Regions from separate parts of the Glutamicibacter sp. 0426 genome, predicted to be linked through region 1. Evidence: riboswitches for the same ligand, from Rfam matches in the RefSeq annotation. Region 1 holds a riboswitch; each other region holds the start of a gene.
The links. Region 1 has a riboswitch for S-adenosylmethionine ahead of BKX98_RS14615 (OsmC family protein). Riboswitches for the same ligand answer to the same signal wherever they lie in the genome.
Positions count from the first base shown of each region.

Region 2: another riboswitch for S-adenosylmethionine. It lies ahead of BKX98_RS05780 (hypothetical protein); the one in region 1 lies ahead of BKX98_RS14615 (OsmC family protein).
Region 3: another riboswitch for S-adenosylmethionine. It lies ahead of BKX98_RS16825 (hypothetical protein); the one in region 1 lies ahead of BKX98_RS14615 (OsmC family protein).

Region 1 is NZ_MPBI01000006.1:106,834-114,069, forward strand. It holds gene BKX98_RS14595 (LutB/LldF family L-lactate oxidation iron-sulfur protein) at 1-739, opposite strand, end outside; gene BKX98_RS14600 ((Fe-S)-binding protein) at 757-1,521, opposite strand; gene BKX98_RS14605 (L-lactate permease) at 1,668-3,344, shown strand; gene BKX98_RS14610 (FadR/GntR family transcriptional regulator) at 3,369-4,076, shown strand; gene BKX98_RS14615 (OsmC family protein) at 4,167-4,712, opposite strand; SAM riboswitch class IV at 4,744-4,865, opposite strand; gene BKX98_RS14620 (DEAD/DEAH box helicase) at 5,006-7,236, shown strand, end outside.
Region 2 is NZ_MPBI01000002.1:48,010-55,245, reverse strand. It holds gene BKX98_RS05800 (APC family permease) at 1-574, opposite strand, end outside; gene BKX98_RS05795 (hypothetical protein) at 681-1,097, opposite strand; gene BKX98_RS05790 (cupin domain-containing protein) at 1,272-1,838, opposite strand; gene BKX98_RS05785 (DinB family protein) at 1,973-2,560, shown strand; SAM riboswitch class IV at 2,628-2,741, shown strand; gene BKX98_RS05780 (hypothetical protein) at 2,757-3,023, shown strand; gene BKX98_RS05775 (VIT1/CCC1 transporter family protein) at 3,078-4,181, shown strand; gene BKX98_RS05770 (LOG family protein) at 4,247-5,437, opposite strand; gene BKX98_RS05765 (DEAD/DEAH box helicase) at 5,524-7,236, shown strand, end outside.
Region 3 is NZ_MPBI01000003.1:114,648-121,883, forward strand. It holds gene BKX98_RS08875 (ABC transporter ATP-binding protein) at 1-1,825, opposite strand, end outside; gene BKX98_RS08880 (ABC transporter ATP-binding protein) at 1,826-3,559, opposite strand; gene BKX98_RS16825 (hypothetical protein) at 3,820-4,398, opposite strand; SAM riboswitch class IV at 4,453-4,565, opposite strand; gene BKX98_RS08885 (MFS transporter) at 4,642-5,658, opposite strand; gene BKX98_RS17240 (MFS transporter) at 5,658-6,110, opposite strand; gene BKX98_RS08890 (amidohydrolase) at 6,175-7,236, opposite strand, start outside.

The DNA of each region.
Region 1 (7,236 bases):
TGACGGTGATCAGGGTTTCCGGCAGGGTCAGGCACATTCGGCCGTTGCCCTCGGATTCCACGACGCCCAGGGTTCCGGTGTCGGCCAGCGCGAAGTTCGCGCCGGATATGGCGACCTTGGCGGCGAGGAACTTCTTGCGCAGGTGCTTGCGCGCGGCCTCGGCCAGCTTGGCCGGCTCATCGGTCAGGTTCGGATCCACCACCGGCATTTGGCTCAGGAAGATGTCGCGCACCTCGGTGCGGTTCTTGTGGATGGCCGGAACCAGGATGTGGCTTGGCTTGTCGTTGCCCAGCTGGACGATCAGCTCGGCGAGGTCGGTTTCGTACGCGTCGATGCCCTCGGTTTCCAGGTGCTCGTTCAGGCCGATTTCCTGGGTGGCCATGGACTTGACCTTGACTACCTCATTCGAGCCGGTGGCCTTGACCAGCTCGGTGACGATCTTGTTGGCTTCGGCCGCGTCACGGGCCCAGTGGACGACGCCGCCGCGGGCGGTGAAGTTCTTCTCGAACTCCTCCAGCCGCTCTTCGAGGTTGGCCATCGTCAGGTTCTTGATGGCGCTGCCGGTGTCGCGCAGCTCTTCCCAATCAGGGAGCTCGCCGACGACGTTCAGCCGCTTGTCGCGAATGGTGTGGGTGGCGTGGCGCAGGTTCTTGCGCATCTGGGTGTTGCCCAGTTCGCGGTGCGCCGCCTTCGGGAATGGCTCGGTCTCGAACAGGTTGCCCTGCCCGCCGGCTGGCATGCCGAGGAATACCTGGGTCACAGTGACACCGTCTCTTCCATGGTGCTGGCCAGGATGTCGGCCAGGTGCAGGGTCTTTGGCTTGGCTCCGGTGCGCGAAAGGCCGCCGCCGATGTGCATCAGGCAGGAGGCGTCGCCGCCTGCGCAGGCCGAAGCGCCGGTGGAACAGATGTTCTTCATCTTGTCTTCGAGCATCGCCGAGGAAACATCGGAGTTCTTGATCGCGAAGGTGCCGCCGAAGCCGCAGCACTGGTCGGCTTCCGGAAGCTCGTTGACGGTGATGCCGCCAACGGTCTTGAGCAGATCCAGCTGGCGGTCGCCGAGCTTCAGCGAACGCATGCCGTGGCAGGAAGGGTGGTAGGTGATGGTCTGCGGGAAGTAGCTGCCCAGCTGCTCTGCCGCGTTGGTGATTCCCAGGACATCCACCAGCAGCTGGCTCAGTTCGTAGGTGCGCTTGCCGACGGCAACTGCGCGGTCCTTGAGCTCGGGCTTGCCCAGGCGCTCGGCCAGGTACGGGTGCTGGTGCTTGACCGAAGCGACGCAGGAACCCGAGGGGGCGACCGCGACATCATAGTCTTCGGTGTCGAAGGCATTAATGTGGTTTTCGACGACGGGCAGCGCTTCAGGCATATATCCGGAATTCATATGCATTTGCCCACAGCAGGCTTGCGCCTTGGGGAAAATGACTTCATGGCCCAAGCGTTCCAGGATTTTCACGGTCGACTTGGCTGTTTCCGGATACATAGCATCCACAATGCACGTGGCAAAGAGAGCAATTCGCATAATAAATGACTCTTTCGGGGTGTGGTCAGACCATACTATGCGAGGTTCTTCGAAATAGTCAAGACTTGTTGTGATAGCTCTCACCTTGTACTCTAGGTGGTCGGACCACATATGGTCAGACCATCTCGAGTAAGGACGCCCACACCGTGTTTACACCCACGACAGACCCCATTGCGGGGAGCATCGCGCTATCGGCGCTGGTTGCACTCATCCCGCTGCTCACATTCTTCGTGCTCCTCGCGATCATCAAGGTCAAGGCCCACTGGGCCGGCCTGGGGTCGCTGGCTGTAGCGATCATCGTCGCGATCTTCGGCTGGCACATGCCCGTCGGGCTCGCGTTGAACTCCGGGGTCATGGGCATGGTGTTCGGTGCCTTCCCGATTGTCTGGATCGTCGTGATGGCGATCTTCCTCTACCAGGTGACCGTCAAATCCGGCCGCTTCGAGGACCTGCGCAGGGTCTTCGACGTCATCGGCGGCGGCGATGTGCGCATCCAGGCCGTGCTGATTGCTTTCTGCTTCGGCGGCCTGCTTGAGGCGTTGGCAGGCTTCGGCGCACCTGTGGCGATTACCGCCACCATGCTGCTGGCATTGGGCCTCTCCCCGCTGCGCGCTGCCTGCGCCGTGCTGATCGCCAACACCGCCCCGGTAGCCTTCGGCGCCGTGGCCATTCCGATTACCACCGCAGGCGCGCTGACCGGCATCCCGGCTGCCGACATCGGCGCCATCGTTGGCCACCAGTCCCCGCTGCTGGCACTGTTTGTCCCATCGATCCTGGTGCTGATCCTCGATGGCTGGCGCGGCATGCGCCAGACCCTGCCGGCAACGCTGACCATCGGCATTTCCTTCGGTGTCGCGCAGTGGCTGTGCTCCACCTACTTCTCCTACGAGCTGACCGATATCGTCGCCTCGCTGATCGGCCTGGCCGCGGCAGTGATCCTGCTTCGCTTCTGGACCCCGAAGGGCGCCGACGAAGCACGCCAGCGCGTACTGACCGCTGAAGCCGCTGCGCTTCCGCACGAATCGAACACCAAGCTGCACGCAGGCAACACCTGGATGGCTCTGTTCCCATACCTGCTGGTTATCGTCATCTTCGGCGTGGCCAAGCTGTGGAAGCTGGGCGTGGACATTCCTGCATGGCTGGCAAGCACCGACATCAAGTTCGGCTGGCCGGGCCTGGATGGCAAGATCCTGAACGCCGAAGGCGAAGCGGTCACCTCCACCGTCTACAACTTCCAGTGGCTGTCTTCCCCGGGCACCCTGTTGCTGATCACCGGCCTGATCGTGGCCCTGGTCTACTCGTTGAACGACGGCAATGGCGAATACAAGATGACCTTCGCCGAGGGTGCTGCCGAAATCGGCAAGACCATCTACAACATGCGCTTCGCGGCACTGACCATCCTGTCGGTCCTCGGCCTGGCCTACGTGATGAACCTGTCCGGACAGACCATCACCATCGGCACCTGGCTGGCGGGAACCGGCGCGTTCTTCGCCTTCCTCTCGCCAATCCTGGGCTGGATCGGCACCGCAGTGACCGGCTCGGACACCTCGGCCAACGCGCTGTTCGCCAAACTACAGCAAACCGCTGGCATCAATGCCGGCATCGATCCGAACCTGCTGGTTGCCGCCAACACCTCCGGCGGCGTGGTCGGCAAGCTGATCTCCCCGCAGAACCTGGCCATCGCCGCCACCTCGGTGAAGATGGAAGGCCAGGAATCGGTGATCCTCAAGAAGGTTGCCGGCTGGTCCGTAGGCATGCTGCTGGTGCTGTGCTGCTTGGTCTACCTGCAGTCCACCCCGGTTCTGTCCTGGATGCTGCCCTAGCCATGAACCGCTAAAATAGATCCGATGTCAATGAACCCAGCTCCGCGTGCGTACCAGATCGTTCTCCAAGCGATTGAAGAGGATCTGCGCAAAGAGAAGCTCTCCGTAGGAGACCAGCTTCCCGGCGAGCGTGCGCTCGCGGAGCGGCATGGGATCTCGCGGGCATCAGTCCGCGATGCCATCCGCATCCTTGACGTGATGGGCATTATCAGGACTTCCACCGGTTCCGGGCCCAACTCCGGAGCGGTGATCATCTCCAACCCCTCGGCCGGCATTTCGCAGGCCTTGCGGCTGCACTTGGCAGCCAAGGGGATCAACGTCCGCGAAATTGTCGAATCGCGCATCCTGCTGGAAACCTGGGCCGCGCAAATGAACCCGCGCGACCCGGTTTATGCCCAGCAGGTGATCGACCGCACCGCGGTGCTGATCATGCGCATGGACGATCCGCAGCTTTCGCGCGAGGCCTTCCACCGCATTGACGCCGAATTCCATGTGCTGCTGGCCTCCATGGCCGGGAATTCGGTGGTCGAATCCATGATGGAATCCCTGCGCAATTCGATCAGCGACTATGTCTCGGACTCAGTGCCCAGCGACGAGGCCTGGCAACCGGTGGTGCGCGTGCTGCGCCGCCAGCACAAGGCCATCCACCACGCCTTTGCGACGAATCAGCGCGAACGGGCAGCCCAGCTGCTCGAAGAGCACATCAACTGGTTCTACTCGCAGACGCGGTAGGGATAAGCAAGAGTTCAGCATGCGCATGGCGCCCCGGATAACGGTTCGGAATTTTTCCGATCCGGCCCCGGGGCGCCATTGCCGCATCTGCTAGCTGGCGATGCTCACCGCAGTGGTCACCGGTACCGGGTTGGCGAACAGATCCAGTACCGGGCAGTGGGCATCCACTGCCTGGCGCAGTTCTTCATAGCGTTCGGCCGATTCGGGGCCGGTGATCTGGATGTCCAGTTCCACCGACGAGAAGCCCGGGCGGATGGACTTGTCAATGCCGAAGAGGCCACGGACATCGAGGTGGCCGTTGGCCTGGATCTTCACCTCGTCCACCTGGATGCCGAGGTTTTGCGCGTACAAGCGGTAGACCACAACCTGGCAGGAGATCAGCGCGCCGAGCGCATATTCCACCGGGCTTGCCGCGACATCATTGCCACCCAGGGCAGCTGGTTCGTCGACCTGGAAAGTGTGCTTCCCGGAGACAATGTTGCTGGCTACCGAATCGAAACCCTCGCCCTCGACGGTAAAGGTCAATTTGGCGCTTTGCGGGGCCGCCGAGATGCGTTCGCCCCAGCCCTTGCCTGCTTCCTGCAGGCGCTGTGCGCGGTCTTCGGATACGGTCAGGGTAGATGCTGCATTAGACATGAGGAGTTAATCCCCTTTCTGGCGCAAGGGGCGCCATCGCTTACGCACCTTGGCGTTCAAGATGCGTCGAATCTTCACCTGGGGCACCCCGCACAATGACGCAGGAGGGTTGCCGTCCACTCAGCCAGGGCTCAAAGAGTGGAACTCGTGATTCTGTGCTTCTTTTCTATCGGTTGCGGTGCCAGCGCGTAAAGGGCAGGGGTAACTTTTCGTCATCGGGCAACTTGTCTGGCTGCTCGCTAAGATGGAATCGAGCTCTCGGGCGCCCACTGCACGAACAATGAACGGCGAGTATGGAATTCCAGCTGACACTTTCTGCGGCCCAGACCTTGGTGACCGAATCCGAATACAATCTGGGCCAGTTCCTCTGCGATTCGGGAAAAGTGGAGATCGTCCACCGGGACATGAAGCCGGGATATTCCCGCATTTCCGCAATGGTGCTGCGCGAATCGGTGATGGCCGAGCTGGAAATCAACCGCGGCAATATCAGTTTCACCAGCTTCTGCAGCAAGCATCCGGGCGTTCAATCCTGCGAGGATGTCGCCGCCTTGCTCATTGAAGTCACTACCGAAGAGGACCAGGGCTTCTTCGTCTCCGACTCCGGGGTGGACCCTTTCGCATGGAAACGCAATAGCAAGCCGCAGTGGGAGCGGACCCTTGACCGCCTGCTTCCGGTAATTTCTGATGAGCCGCCGATCGCCGAGGAACCGCTGGGATTGATCCTGAAAGTGGTCAGCGAACCCCGTTACGGAGGCGCGGACGCGCTGACCTTGCAGGCGCGGCCGGCCCGCCGGGGCACCAAGAGCCCTTGGGTCCAGACTGGAGTCAGCTGGCGCAACGTCGCCTTCGATGAGCGCTTCTCCAAGAAGCAGCGCCGAGCGGTCGTTGAACTGGACCGGCTGCGTGAACACGTAGAACAGAGCACCTACCGGCATTCGTGGGATCCCAAGGACTGGATCTCGCTGATGGATCTGCCTGGCCAGGACCTGCTGGATGCCTTCGAGGCTCTGCGCGACGCCGGAGTGCAGATCGTCAACGGCGGTTCCGCTGCCAAGCTCCCGGTGGAATTCAGCGAGATACCAGCCATGGCGCACGTGGATGTGCGCCGCACTGAACAGGGCCTGCGCATGGAAGGCAAGCTGCGCGGGCCGCGCGAAGAGCACCACCACCTCTTGCCGATCGGTACGCCACCGAGCCTGCTGGCCTACGCCTCCAGCCCCTTGCCGAAGGCCAAGGAACTCGGATTGGCGCAGTTCGCTGAACCTGTCACGAAGGAACTGGCGGCGTTCATCGAATCCGGTGCGCACATCATTCCGGATGGAGCCATCGAGCTTTTCGAGACCCAGCATCTGGACCGATTGCGCGTGATGGCGCCGCTGAAGAGCGAAGATGGCAGCTACCGCATCCCGGTTCCCGCGCGCCCCAGCCTCAAGCTGTCCTTGGAAAGCATCCAAGCCCCGCTGACCGTGCGCTATTCCTGGGAGTACTCATCTAAGGGGCCTCGCCAGCATGCCGTGGAAAAGGAAATTGCCGCTTCGGTGCAGGACAAGCTCGGCGAGCTGGGTTCGCTGGGGCAACTGACCTCATCAGGAATCTTCCCTCCGAAGAAATTCAGCACCTCTGAGTCCATCGACTTCCTGGTCCACGCACTTCCGCTGCTGGAAGAGCATCCCGATGTCATCATCGAGGAGCAGAACCGGCTGCCGAAGTACCGGATCAGCGATGCCCCGGCGACGGTCAGCGTCGAAGCGGGTGAAAGCACGGGGGACTGGTTCGATCTGTCCGTGGAAGTGCTCCTCGGCGAGATCAAAGTGCCGTTCGCGCTGCTGCTCGAAGCCCTGACCAAGCAAGATGAATACCTCATCCTCGATGACCTGACGGTGATCCCGATTGATGGTGCGGATTTTGCCCAGCTGCGCCAGCTGATCTCCGAAGCCGAGGAGCTGGGCACGGTGCAGGGCGATACGATTCGCATCCACAAGTTGAGCATCGACTGGTGGCAGGAACTGGTGGATCTGGGAATTATCGAAGCCCAGCACAACCAGTGGCTGCAGACCATGAAGGCATTGCAAAGCGGCGAAGAGATGAAGCCTGTTGAGCTCTCGGATACCTTCAATGCGCAGTTGCGCCCCTACCAGAGCCACGGCCTGTCCTGGCTGGACTTCTTGCGCACCCACGGCCTGGGCGGAGTCCTCGCCGACGACATGGGTCTGGGCAAAACCGTCCAGCTGCTGGCCTGCCTGGAACAGGCGCGCATTGAAGATCCCAGCCAGAAATTCCTGGTGCTTGCCCCTACCTCGGTGGTGGGCAACTGGATCAATGAGGCGCAGCGTTTCGCCCCGCAGATGAGCGTCACCGGCATCACCTCAACCGCAAAGAAAAGCGGCCAGGATTTGGCTGCGCAGATCGGTGATGCGCAGCTGGTGGTGACCAGCTATACGATCTTCCGCTTGGCCTATGAGGATTTCGAGGCCGCTGGATTCAACGTGATGATCATGGACGAGGCCCAGCAGCTGAAGAACCA
Region 2 (7,236 bases), on a different contig from region 1:
ATGCACCGGCAAGCAGCATGGCGCCGATGACAAAGAGGAAGATCACCACGAAGGTCTGCACCACACCGGCGGTCTTGATGCCGCGGATGTTGATCCAGGTGATCGCCACCGCCCCGGCTACACCGACCAGAGCCCAGGTCAGGTAGACCTCGGAACCGGCGATTTCCCATAATTTGATGTGCGAAAGATCCGGGAAGAGGTAGAGCACGGATTTGGGCAGGGCCACTGCTTCGAAAGCCACGATCGTGATATAGCCACCGACGATCGCCCACGAACCGGCAAAGGACCAGCGGGCGCCCATGGCGCGCAGCAGATAGTTGTGCTCGCCTCCAGCTTTCGGCATGGCGGCAACCAATTCGGCGTAGGTCAGGCCCACGACCGCCATGATCGCGCCGCCGACCAGCATGGCCAGCGCGGCTCCTATCGGACCGGCGGTGGTGATCCAGTCGCCGGTAAGCACGACCCAGCCAAAGCCGATCATCGCGCCAACACCTATGGCCAAGGCGTCCCAGCGGCCCAGGACCTTCTTGAGTCTTGGTTCTGCGGAGTGGTTCTTTGTGGTGTTTCCTGCCATGGCATTCCCTCCTGGAAAGATGATCAGGATCACACTATGCGCAAACACGCCACAACGTATTGGATGTTTTGACTACATTTCAGGCCATTTCATCCAAACCGGGAGCTCAGGCTGCCTCAGAGCCCTTCTTGCTGGCATTCACCAGCGCCCGATCGACCTCATGGATGCCCAATGCGAAGCCCGCGGACATCACCAATGACTTGATGGTCAACTCGGAAAGGTCATCGGCCACGTACACCAGCTGGATCGGGCCGGCCAGGATGAGCAGGATGGCGGTCCACAGCGCATAGGTCCAGGAGGTGCGCGCCTGCGCCATCTGCGGGAAACGGGCACGCCGGCGAATTGTCCGCACGCCGATGGTCACGATGACAACAGCGAGAATCACGGCGCCGAGGAAGAAGAAATTGCGCTGGGTGCGGATCCAGGTCAAGGTGGTGCCGACAAGAACGCCGAAAAGCACCGAAGCCCACCAGCTGATGCTGCGCAGCTGGTCCTGCGTCGCGGTTGGTTCGCCTGTCTTCACGCCTCTCCCATCGCCAATTGTTCCGAGCGCCCGGAACAACGCATCGTTCCTAGAATACGCGGTTGCCCACCCCGCCAGCGAACGCGCAGCCGCATCGCGCCGAGCGTGCCGCGGCAGCGAACGCGCAGCCGCATCGCGCCGAGCGTGCCGCGGCAGCGGGCGCAGGGGCCGGACTCAGGAGAGGATCAGCGTCCAGGTCACCACGGCGGGCTCATCGGAAGGGTTCTCCCAGCTATGCGGCTCGCGCCCCGGGAAGGTTACGGTGTCGCCCGCTTGAAGCTCCAGCCGCTGGTCGGGCAGGATCAGGATGAATTCTCCGGCGATCACGTGCAGCACTTCCAGCTCGCAATCCATCGAATACAGTTCCGCTTCGCCAGTGCCCCTCGGCGCAATCTCGGCGCGGATCATCTGCAGCCGCTTTTCGCTGCGTGGCGTCACCAGCTGCTCGGTGATCCCATCGCCACCCAGTGAAACCCGCGGTGCCTGGTCCAGGCGCACCAGCTTCGTTTCCGGAACCTCGAAAAGCGTGCCGACCTCGATGCCCAGCACCTCGCACAAGCGCAGCAGCGTCGCCACCGATGGGCTGGTCAGGTCGCGCTCCACACGCGAGAGGAAGCCCTTGGTCAACCCGGAGAGCTCGGCGACCTGGTCAATGGTCATGCGCTGGGTCTGCCGCACCCCGCGCAGCCGCGCACCGATGTTGATAGCAGCACCGGTTGGTTCAACGGGCAGGGTTTTCATCGTTTGGCTCCATCGACGTCGTGGGCGGCAGCTGCAGCCGCAAGCGCTGGGTTTTCACGGTCTGCAGGCAAGTTTACCAATGGTAAACACGCGATGCCCTAGCACGGGCTCACCACGGCCACTAGACTCTGTCCATGGACAGCACCAAGGACAGGCTCTGCGGGTATCTGGGCGAGGCACGCGAGAATGCGATCTTCAAGGCCGAGGGCCTGGCCGAGCAGCTGGCCCGCACCCCGCTCACCCCTACCGGCACCCATATCCTGGGCGTGCTGCACCATCTGGTGATCAACGAATACGAGTATTTCGGCACCTGCCTGCAGCGCGAGGCCAACGACGCCTATGTCCGCGAGTTCATCTCGCCTCATGATCCCGACGCTGATTTCCTTCCGCCCGCGGACATGGACGGGCAGCAGCTGATCGGCCTGTACCGCAAGGCCATCGCCTTCGCGGACGAAGGCATCGCCGCCTTGGCCCTGGATTCTGCAGTGCACGTCCCGTGGTGGGGGCCGGCCGGGCATACCACCTTGGATCATCTGCTCATCCATGCCTTGGCCGAGACCTCCCGGCATGCAGGGCAGCTGGATATCATCCGCGAGCAGCTCGACGGCCGTGCCGGCTGGACCGCGACGCTGGATTTGCTGCCCGGCTACACCACGGCGCAGTGGGCTGAACACCGCCAGAAGCTGCAACAGCTGGCCGATTCCCTGGCCCCGGAGAACTGACCGGAAGTCATATTACGCAGTACGGCTTCATCTGGCGCCGCATGCGGCGGTACGCTCGGAATTGTTGCTTCACGAGACGCGGCGCCAAGCTCCGACTGGCCGCGCACCAACCCCAAGTTCATGGGTGGTTCGGATGAAGAAGCGGTCCGCGCATCAACTGGTGCACGGGCAAGAGCTCGCCAGAGAGTTGATATCCATGGCTATCCCGATTCTTCCCATCATCGACCGCCAGACCGGCCAGGTGCAGTTCACCGCCGAGGGCCGCTGGTGCACCCGCTACGTTGCGGACCCGCTCCAGCTCGAACGCCTCATCGCGCGCTGCTCCCGCCGTCCGGCCTTCGACCCGGACACCTCAGAATTGCTGCTGGTGGTGCCGGCGGCCGGGAATCCGGCCGGCAGGCGCCATGCATTTAGCCTTGCCAAATTCCCAAGTTCAGGGGCGCTGGCTAAAGTGGAAAGCTGAGCCGATCCACGGGTTTCCATGGGAAACCCCACGTTCCAGGAGAGCCTTTTCGAGATGCCACAGCACCCAGTCGCCGAACCAACCAAAGCGCAGATCCAGCGATGGCGCAAGTATCTCGCCGATGAAGTCGCGGAGGGCGCCATCTACCGCGCCCTGGCGGAAAAGAAGTCCGGGCAGGAACGGCAAATCCTGCTGGGCCTGGCCGAAGCCGAAGCGCGCCACGAATCCCACTGGCGCACGATGCTCGGCGAGCATGCCAAGGAAGTCCGCCCCTCGCTGCGCCGCACCATGCTGCGCTTCCTCGCCCTGCACTTCGGGTCGGTGTTCGTGCTGGCCATGGCCCAGCGCTCCGAAAGCAGCTCCCCCTACCGCCATGACAAGGACGCCACCGCGCAGATGGCTGCCGACGAGCAGGTCCACGAGGAAGTCGTCCGGGCCCTAGCCACGGCAGGACGCGCACGGCTGTCGGGCAACTTCCGCGCCGCGGTCTTCGGCGCCAACGACGGGCTGGTATCCAACCTGGCATTGATCATGGGCATCGGCGCCACCGGCGTTTCTTCGGCCTTCGTGCTGTTCTCCGGCATTGCCGGCTTGCTGGCCGGAGCGCTGTCCATGGCGGCCGGCGAATACGTTTCGGTGCGTTCCCAGCGCGAGCTGCTGACCGCCTCGCGGCCTACCCAGGTCACGCTGGCCGCAGCCCCGAACCTGGATCTGGACGCCAACGAGCTGGTGCTGATCTACAAGGCCCGCGGCATGAGCGACGAGGACGCCGAGCACCGGGCCGCCGAACGCATGGGCCTGTTCACCTGCGACTGCAACCCTGATTTCTCGCTGAACCCGGAAGGCCGCGGCGAGGAGCTCGAGAAGGAGCACCAGGAGCTGGGCTCGGCCACCGGGGCGGCCACCACCTCATTCCTGCTCTTCGCTTCCGGCGCGGTGGTGCCGATCTTGCCCTACATCTTCGGCCTCTCCGGCCTGGCCGCGATCATCGTGTCGGTGGTGCTGGTGGGCATCGCCCTGATGATCACCGGCGGCATCGTGGGCCTGCTCTCCGGAGCCTCCCCGTTCAAGCGCGGCTTGCGCCAGCTGGCCATCGGCTGGGGCGCGGCGGCCGTCACCTACTGCCTGGGCCTGATCTTCGACGTCAGCGTCAGCTAATACTCCGCTTGGCATCGAAAATGCCGGGACAGCTTCGGCTGTCCCGGCATTTTCGATGCCCCGGACTAGTTGTCCTTTGCCGGCCGGGTGCGCCGCCGCAGGGTTTCCATGGACTGGATGAACGCCAGTGCTTCCTCGGCGGTGTCCACCAGGGCGATCTTCTGCTCCATCACGCGTTCCTTGGCCAGGGCCTGGAGCAGCGGCCACGCCGGAAGGTCATTTCTCCAGTAGTCGCGGCCGACCAGCACCATTGGCACCACGCGGGCACCGGTGGCGTAGTAGTTCTCGCAGGCATCCTGGAAGATTTCCTGGACCGTGCCGGCAGCCCCGGGCAGCACGACCAGCCCGCCGTTGGACTGCTCCAGCAGGATCGCCTCGCGAATGGAATTGGTGAAGAACTTGGCGATCTGGGTGGCAAACAGATTCGGCGGCTCATGGCCGTAGAACCAGGTCGGCACGCCCAGCGACTGCCGCTGGCTGGGGAAACGCTCCTTCACCATCAGGGCGGTTCTCGCCCAGCCGGTGCGCTGATGGATCGCATCAGGCGCTTCGGCGAGCATCTGCAAGGCCGTCGCAATATCATCTGCCCCGTAGTCGGCCAGCCACGCACCGGCATTGGCCGCTTCCATGGCTCCCGGTCCTCCCCCGGTGGCCACCGCGTAGCCAGCACGGGTAATCATGCGCCCGAGCTCCAAGGCCTGCGCGTACTGCGTGGTGCCCCGGTTCATCGCATGCCCGCCCATCACCCCGATGATCGGAGTGTCCTTGAACGTTCCCTCATACACCTGAGAGACCAGCGCCTGGCCAATGTGGTGATCGTGCAGGGTCCGGGCCAGCGCACTGTGATCGCTGTCGGCATTCGCCGCCGCATGCTGCTGGGAGTACGCGTATATTTTGGCATCGGGCACCTGCTGGTAGGTCTGCGTCCAGATCCCCGAATACAGCTCTTCTGCCGTGTACAAGCCGCGGGCGCCGGTCTCGAACGGCAGCTGCGCCCCCGAGTTCATGCACAGCCCGCCCGTCGCCTGCACGATCTGCTGGCCTTGGGCGGAAAACTGGCAATCGATGAACAGCGCTTCGGAAAGATCCAGCGATTTCAGCACGGTATCCCGCTCGCGCAGATCCACGCGGTGCACGCGCCAGCCTTTTCCGTGGGCATGGTGGGAAACCAGCGCTTCAGCGGCGAGACGGTCGAATTCGACGAGCGAGGTGATGTTCACTGCTCGGGCTGGAAGGTAGGGCCACACGTGGGACATGCGTCAACGCTACGTCATGGATAGTGATTATTCACAGAAGGGCCCTTCAACTTTCGCGACGGCCCGGAACGTGAAACGATGAGAGGATGACTGAATCTGTTCCACCAACCATTGACGCCCGCCATTTACTGGCTTTTCTGGGCAACGTTCCTTTCTTCTATGGAAAGAACCTGGCCGCAGAAGCAAATTCCGTGGTTGACGTGGAATTCGATGAAAGCACCGGGCAGATCGAGGGCACAGTCACCGATTCCGGCGAAGAATACTCTCCGATGATCCAGGTCCGCTTGGAGGGTGGCGAGTGGAAGATCGAATCCTGCGAGTGCACCTGCGACGCACCAGGCATCTGCTCTCATATCGCGGCTTTGGCCATTACCTCCAATAAGATCGCCTCCCAGCCTCGCCCGCTGCCGGTCCATGAAGAGAAGCCGGACACCGTGTGGTCAAAGCAAATCGATTCATGGTTCGAGGAGTCCGAGCCGGGCCCGGCCGACGGGCTGCTCGGTTCGCAGCACGATCCGGTGGTGCCGATGGCGCTGCAGTTCCTGCTCTTCGATTCGAAGGACGCCACCCAGCAGCAGCAGTGGATGCCGACCGGGACCATCCCGCACCCGACCCGCAACAAGCGCTTCCGCTTGGGCGTGCGCCCCATGGTCCGCAATGCTGAAGGCCGCTGGGTGCGCGGCCAGCTGCGCTGGACCACCCTGGGCTTCAAGACCTACGGCTGGAACCTGCTGCGTGCACAGCACCACTGGTTCACCCGCTTCGCCTCCATGGCCCGCAGCGACAGCCAGTTGCAGTTCAAGGTGGACGAAGACTGGCTGTTCCTGGACGAGTACGCTTCCGAGCTTCTCTGGCCGCTGCTCGAACAGGCTGGCGAGCTGGGCATTGCGCTGATCACCACCCGTTCCGAGCAGCGCGTGCGGATCGTTGATCCGGCCAGCTTCAGCATGCAGGCCTCCCTGGATGAGCAGCAGCTGCAGCTGGACGGCGTCCTGCACATCGCCGGGCAGGATCTCGTGCTTGATCCGGAGGCGCCCAGCGGTGTCATCGCCGAGCATGGTTTCTATGCGCAAATGGCCCAGCCCGATGAAATCTGGCTGGCTCCAAGCACCGAGCCGGTTCCCGACGCGCACCGCCGCTGGTATATCGACCGCCGCCCGGTCACCGTGCCCGCACCGGAGATCAACGACTTCTTCGAATCCTCCTACCCTCGCCTGGCTCGCCGTTTCGAGCTGCGCAGCGTCAGCGACGAGCTGGTCCTGCCGGATCTGAAACCTCCCTATGTGCACGCCACCGTGGTCTACAAGCGCGAATTCAACGAGAACAAGGAACCGAACGATACCGCCGCGCTGGACTTCCAGATCCGTTACCCGGGGATCCCCAGCGACCAGGAAGTGTACGACGTGGAGGCCGAGGAACTGCTCCAGGCCGCCGTGCATGTGGTGTTCCTGGAGCATGAGGAAGCCGGCAACCCCAACCTGTCGCCGAAGTTCTACGCACGCGATGACACCATTGATTTCGTCACCGAGATCCTGCCCGCGCTGGAGCGCCTTCCGGAGGTCCAGCTCGTCGAGCAGGGCACCCGGCCGACCTTCCGCCAGCTGCGTGAACTCCCCCAGCTGAAGATCAATGCCGTGAATCATGAACGGACCGACTGGCTTGATCTCGGCTTGCTGATCACCGTAGGCGACCATGAGGTTCCCTTCTCGCAGATTGTCGAGGCCATGAGCAATGGCCAGATGAAGCTCCGCCTGCCGGACAACACCTGGTTCTCGCTGAACCACCCGATGTTCGCCAAG
Region 3 (7,236 bases), on a different contig from region 1:
AGCTGGTGCGGTCGCTGCGCAGCGCGGCCATGGCCTGCTGCACCAGCAGCTCGGTACGGGTATCGACCGAGCTGGTCGCTTCGTCCAGGATCAGCAGCGACGGGTTCGCCACGAACGCGCGGGCGATGGTGATCAGCTGCTTCTCGCCGGCCGACACGTTGGTGCCTTCCTCGTCGATGATGGTGTCGTAGCCATCGGGCAGGGCGCGCACGAAACGGTCCACGAAGGTCGCCTTGGCCGCCTCGATGACTTCCTCATCGGTCGCATCCAGCCGGCCGTAGCGGATGTTCTCCATGATGCTTCCGCCGAACAGCCACGCATCCTGCAGCACCATGCCCACCTTCGAGCGCAGGTCGGCGCGCGAGAGCTCGGTGATGTCGCGGTTATCGAGCATGATCTTGCCCGAGTTCAGCTCGTAGAAGCGCATCACCAGGTTCACCAGCGTGGTCTTGCCGGCGCCGGTCGGCCCGACAATGGCCACCGTGTGGCCAGGATCCGCATCGAAGGACAGGTTCTCGATCAGCGGCTTGTCTTCGCTGTAGGAGAAGGACACGTTCTCGAAGGAGACATGGCCATCGGTACGGGCAGGCAGCGTGTCCTGCGCGCGGTCCGGCTCCTGCTCTTCGGCATCCAGCAGCTCGAAGGTGCGCTCTGCCGAGGCCACGCCGGACTGCAGCATGTTGGCCACGCCGGCAATCTGGCCCAGCGGCTGGGTGAACTCGCGCGAGTACTGGATGAACGCGGTGGCATCGCCCAGGCTCATGGTGCCCGAGGCCACGCGCAAGCCGCCCACCACAGCGATGCCCACATAGGCCAGGTAGGAAACGAAGTTCATCACCGGCATGATCATGCCCGAGACGAACTGGGCGCCGAAGCTGGCTTTGTACAGCTCCTCGTTGCGTGCGGTGAAGCGCTCTACCATGTCCTCTTCACGGCCGAAGACCTTCATCAGCTCGTGGCCGGAGAAGGATTCCTCGATCTGGCCGTTGAGCGCACCGGTGTTCTTCCACTGCGCGGTGAACAGCTTCTGCGCCCGGGTGCCAATGACGCCCGCGGCGACTGCCGAGAGCGGCAGGGCCACCAGCGCAATCAGCGCCATCTGCCAGGAGACCACGAACATCATGATCACGATGCCCAGAACCGTCATGATCGAGGAGACCAGCTGGCTCAGCGCCTGCTGCAGCGCGTTCTGGATGTTGTCCACGTCGTTGGTCACGCGCGAGAGCAGGTCGCCGCGCTGGCGCGTGTCGAAGTAGTTCAGCGGCAGCTTGTTGATCTTGTCCTCGACGTCCTTGCGCAGGTTGTAGACCACGCGCATGACCAGCTTGTTCAGCAGCCAGCCCGAGGCCCAGGAGAAGAGCGAGGCGATGAAGTACATGGACAGCACAATCAGGATGTACTGCGAGAGCTGGGTGAAGTCGATGCCCTGCCCGGGGACGAAGTCCACCTTCGAGAGCATGTCGGCCTGGGTGTCCTGCCCGGAGTCGCGCAGCTGCGCAATGACCAGTTCCGCGGGCGTGCCCTCGGGGATGTTCTTGCCGATCAGCCCGGCAAAGATCACGTCCATGGCCTTGCCCAGGATCCGCGGGGCGATCACCGAGAGCACCACGTATACGGTGATCAGGCCGAAGACCAGCACCATGCCCAGCTTGTATGGGGACATCAGCCCGATCAGCCGCTTGGCCGATGGCCAGAAGTGCTGGGCCTTGCGCACCGGTGCGCCGCCGGACCAGTCGTCGGCTCCCGCCGCGGCTTCGAATTCATTGACGTCTGCGAGCTCGCTTTCGAGCTGCGCCGAATCGATATTCTTCTGCTTCTTCGCCACTTAGGCCACCTCCTCCACGCTCAGCTGGGATGCAACGATTTCCTGATAGGTTTCCGAGGTTTCGAGCAGCTGCTCGTGGGTTCCCCGGGCGACGATTTCGCCATGGTCCAGGACCAGGATCTGGTCTGCACCGGTAATCGTCGAGACGCGCTGGGCCACGATGATCACCGCGGCGTCCTTGGTCGGTTCGGCCAGGGCGGCACGCAGCTTGGCATCGGTGTTCACATCCAGCGCCGAGAATGAATCATCGAAGAGATAGGTGTTCGGCTTGGCGGCCAAGGCCCGTGCGATGCACAGGCGCTGGCGCTGTCCGCCGGAGACGTTGGTGCCACCCTGGGAGATCTTGGAGTCCAGCTGGCCCTCGCGTTCTGCCACGAACCCTTCGGCCTGGGCGACCCGCAACGCTTCCCACAGCTCGTCCTCGGTGGCCTCCTGGGCGCCGAAGCGCAGGTTGCTCGCGATGGTTCCGGAGAACAGGTAGGGCCGCTGCGGCACCGCGGAGATATTCCGTGAAATGGTGTCGCGGCCCAGGTCCTTCAGCGGCACCCCGCCGATGAGGATCTCCCCTTCGGTGGCGTCGTAGAGCCGCGGAATCAGGTTCAGCAAGGTGGTCTTGCCAGCACCGGTGGACCCGATGATGGCAGTGGTCTGCCCGGGCTTCGCGGTGAAGGAGATGTCCGAGAGCACCGGAGCCTCGGCCCCCGGGTATCCGAAGGTGACGTTCTTGAATTCCACGGTGCCCGGGGTGGGCAGCTCGATCTGCCTTTCGGCGGCGTCGAGCATGCTCGGCTCGCTGTCCAGCACCTCGGCAATGCGGTCGGCGGAAACCATGGCGCGCGGGACCATCATGGCCATGAAAGTGCCCATCATGACTGCCATGAGGATCTGCAGCAGGTACTGCAGGAACGCGGTCAACGCACCGACCTCCACGTCGCCGTTGTCCACGCGGTGACCACCGAACCAGAGCACGGCGGCGGTGGACAGGTGCAGGATCATGGTGATCGCCGGGAACATCAGCACGAACAGGTTGCCGACCTTCACGCCCAGGTCGGTCAGCTTCTGGTTGGCATCGGCATAGCGTTCGGTTTCATGCTCTTCGCGCACGAAGGCGCGCACCACGCGGATGCCGGTGATCTGCTCGCGCAGCACGCCGTTGATCCCGTCGATGCGGGTCTGCATGTCGCGGAACAACGGCATCAGCTTGATGACCAGCAGGCCGACGACAATGAGCACCAGCGGCACGGATACCCAGACGAGCCAGGACAGCCCCGGGTCTTCGCGGATCGCCATGATCACGCCGCCGATGGACATGATCGGCGCGGTGATCATGAAGTTCAGCGCCATCAGGGTGAGCATCTGGATCTGCTGCACGTCATTGGTGCCGCGGGTGATCAAGGTAGCGGCACCGAACTTGTTGACGTCCTGGGCGGAGAAGGTGGCGACCTTCTCGAAGACCGCCTGGCGGACATCGCGTCCGACGCTCATGGAGGTCTTGGCGCCGAAGTAGACGGCGGCGACGGCGGTGGCCACCTGGATCAGGGCCACCACCAGCATCAGTCCGCCGGTGCGCCAGATGTAGTCGATATCGGCATTGACCACGCCGACATCGATGATCTTGGCGTTCAGGCTGGGAAGGTAGAGCGTAGCCATGGTGGTGGCCAGCTGCAATATGACTACTGCGGCAATCCACCCGGCATAGGGTTTGGAGTGTTTCAAGATGAGCTTGAGAAGCATGTGGAAAATCCTCGCTGGCATCACGCTCTCCGGCATGCTGGGCCTTCGGATTAAGGGCAGCGTGATTGAAGAGCGATTGCCAGTCTAGCGCTCCGCTTGGACACTTAGTATCATCCTTCCGATTGATATTTGCCAACCAGTGATTAACGCCCGATTAACCTCAAGATTCCGGGGATGGTGGCGTTAATCATAGATTATGGAATTAACGCAAAGCGGCTTGGTTTCCGGCGGATTTTCATCCACCGGAAACCAAGCCCCAGTTACGCCTGCACGCTGCCGGGAACCTCGCTGGCGCAGTTCCCTCGGATGTACTTGGACAGGGCCACGGACGGGCGTTCGAAGCCCAGCAGCCGCGGGAATTCCGCCCAGGCTTCGGGCACCAGCTGCACAATGTGCTCAGGGCGCGTCCGCTCTTCCATGATGCTTCGGCCAGTGATCGGGTCCTTGCCGGTCACCCGCAGATATCTCTGGCCAGCCTGCGGGTTTTTGGCGGTGATCCCGAGCAGTTCCAGCCGTCGCCCAAGGAGTTCTTGGTCCCCGACATTTCTGCAGAGCCGGCGGGCATGGTCCAGCGCGGCTTTCAGCCCTGCGTTGACAGCCCAGTACAGTTCCGGGGTGAATCCGGCGGCAATCCAGCGGGCCACGTATTCGTGGATGTGGGGAAGATTCAGGCACAGCAGTCCACCTCGCTGCTTCTCGGCTTCGAAGGCCAGGAATCCCCCTGACTGGAGGGTGCTCGATCCTGCGTGGAAAGGATAGTCCAGCAGCACGCTGTGCCACTTCCGCTCGCCGTCGGTTCCTTGCGGATTCCCTGTTGTGTATTCATGATTGGCGCCCATGTCATCCTCGCGTTCCGTCCAGGCGGCGCAGCATCTTGAAGGATCAGCACCACCGATCGACTTGCCCGGGATGGCTTCCCGGACCGGCTCTTCCCCTGGGGCACCCCGCTCGATGAGGAGGGTTGCCACGCGGCTAGCCAGGTACTTAGCGCCGCGATTCTGTGAGCTTGGTTCGATAGTACTGGGCACCACCGACAGTTCGGCTTGGGCCGGTGCGCAGCACCGGCCCAGCAAGCGATTCGATCAGTTCCCGATTGGCGGCGGCGCCACCTCGTCGTGCTTGGTCTTCTCGCTGTCCTTCTGCTTTTCGGAAGGCACAGTCACGATGATCGACGCGATGGCGATGACCACCATCAGCACGTTGAACAACAGGCCGATGGCGCCACCGAAGCGCAACGCCACATTGTCCTGCCGGCCAATGAACAGGCCCCAGGACTGGATCAGTGCCGGATCCATGGCCTGTCCAGCCACATACAGGGCCGCGGAGATGGCCACGCCGATGGCGTTGCCCAGTGACGAGGCCATCTTGTAGATGCCGGACGCGGAACCCACCTCGCTGTCGGGGACATTGGACAGCGCCGCGTCGGTGGACGGCGTGGCATAGAAGCCCAGGCCGATGCCGAACAGCGTGAACCCGATCACGGAGAGCAAGATGTACTGGTCGATATACAGGAAAGTCATCGAGCACATCAGGATGCCCACACCGGTGATCATCGATCCCCAGAGCATCGGCTTCTTCGGCCCGAAGCGCTGCAGCAGCTTCTCACCCACGCGGATCGTGGCAAGGATGGCCACCAGATAGCCCAAGGTCAGCAGGCCGGACTGCAGCGAGGACATCCCGGCCGCCACCTGGACCAGGCCCAGCGAGACAATCAGCGTGCCTGCCGCGCCATTGAGCAGGAAGTTGGACAGCGTGGCGCCGGTGAAGGTGCCGTTGGAGAACAGCTTCAGGTTCACGAAGGGATTGCGGCTGCGCACCTCGATCTGCAAGAACAGCAGCCCGGTGACCACGAAGATCGCCACGAGCGCGATGCCTCCCAGGCTCAGCCAGCCGATATTCGGACCCTGGGAAATGTAGACGTTGATGGAGACCAGCATGACGATGAAGAAGATGAGGCCGGTGAAGTCGACGCGGCGCTCGGCTGCCGGATCCTGCTCGGCCTTGGATTCCGGGGTGCCCTTGAGCAGGAAGAGCGCCAGCACCGAGAGCACGATGGAGGTCCAGAAGATCGAACACCAGCCCAGGAAGCTGGTGGCCATCAGCCCGCCGAACAGTGCGCAGAACCCGGAACCGCCCCAGGAGCCGATGGACCAGTAGGACAGGGCCGCTGGCGGCCCTTCCCCTCGTAGTAGGTCTTCACCAAGGCCATGGTCGCAGGGATGATGCAGGCGGCGGACAGGCCCTGGACCACGCGGCCGCCCAGCAGCATGGCGCTGGTCAGCCCGCCCAGGTTCTCCGGGGTCAGGGCGATCAGCAGCGAGCCGGCGATGGAAAGCCAGATGCCCAGGTAAAGGATTTTCGCCCGGCCCAGCCGGTCGACCAGTCCGCCGGCGACCACGATGAAGATGCCGGAGAACAGCGAGTTGATGGACACCGCCAGATCGGCCAACGTTTCTTCGACGCCCAGCTGTCCGCGGATCCCGGGAATGACGTTCAGCAGGGTCTGGGCGAAAAGCCAGAAGTTGATGACTGCCAGGACGATGCCCAGCAGCCATTTGTCGGTGGGCTGCTAGGTAGTGGCGCCCGTGGTTGGTGCTGCGGACATCGTCTGCTCCCTACTCTTGTGCTCCGTTGTCCAGGTAGGCCAGTGCGGCCACCACCTGGGTGCTGGTTGCTGTTTGGAGGGTTGGGTGGATCACCGGTGCGAAGAACGGCGAGTGGTTGGCAGGGATATCGGAGGCGACGGTTCCCGCGGCCACCGCATCCTTGTATTTCTGCGGATCCACGCAGCCCACCGTCCAGTAGGCATAGGGAATGCCGAAGGCATCCGGAATGGTGCTGAAGTCCTCCGAGGCGGTGGCCGGGTCTGCATGGTAGACCTGTCCCTCGGGGAAATGGGCCTCGAAAGCCGCGGTGATCTTGGCGTTGGCCGTCTCGTCATTGCTGGTGAGCGGGAACTGGTCGTAGAACTCGAACTCCGGTTCCTTGGGCGAGCCGGCAGCCTGGCATTCGCCGCGCACAATCCGGTGGATGGAATCGATGACGCGCTGGCGGATGGCTGGCTCGTAGGTGCGGATATTCAGCAGCAGCTGAGCGCGGTCCGGGATGATGTTCGCGGTGGTGCCCGCGGTCAGCGACCCGACGGTGAGCACCGCGAAGTGCCCGGGCTGGGTTTCGCGGGAAACCACTGTCTGCAGCTTGAGCACAATGGAGGAGGCCAGCACCACAGGGTCCACCGAGTTGTGCGGCATCGAGCCATGGGCTCCGCGTCCATGCACAGTGATCCGAAGGCAATCCCCGGCAGAGAGAATCGGCCCGGCGGTGGTCCCGATCATTCCGGCTTCGGCAGGCATCACATGCTGCGCCAAGGCCACCTCGGGCGTGGGGATCTTGTCCACCAGCCCGTCTTCCACCATCGCCTTGGCGCCGGCAGCGGTTTCCTCGGCCGGCTGGAACAGGGCAATGTAGATGCCGGACCAGGCCTCCTTGTTCCTGGCGAGATACTTTGCCGCACCGAGCAGGGTGGCCATGTGCATATCGTGGCCGCAGGCGTGCATGGCGCCCGGAACCTCGGAGGAATACTCCAGCCCGGTGTCCTCGGTGACCGGCAGCGCGTCCATGTCGGCGCGAGCCAGGACTACCGGGCCCTCGCCATTGCGCAGGACGCCCACTATTCC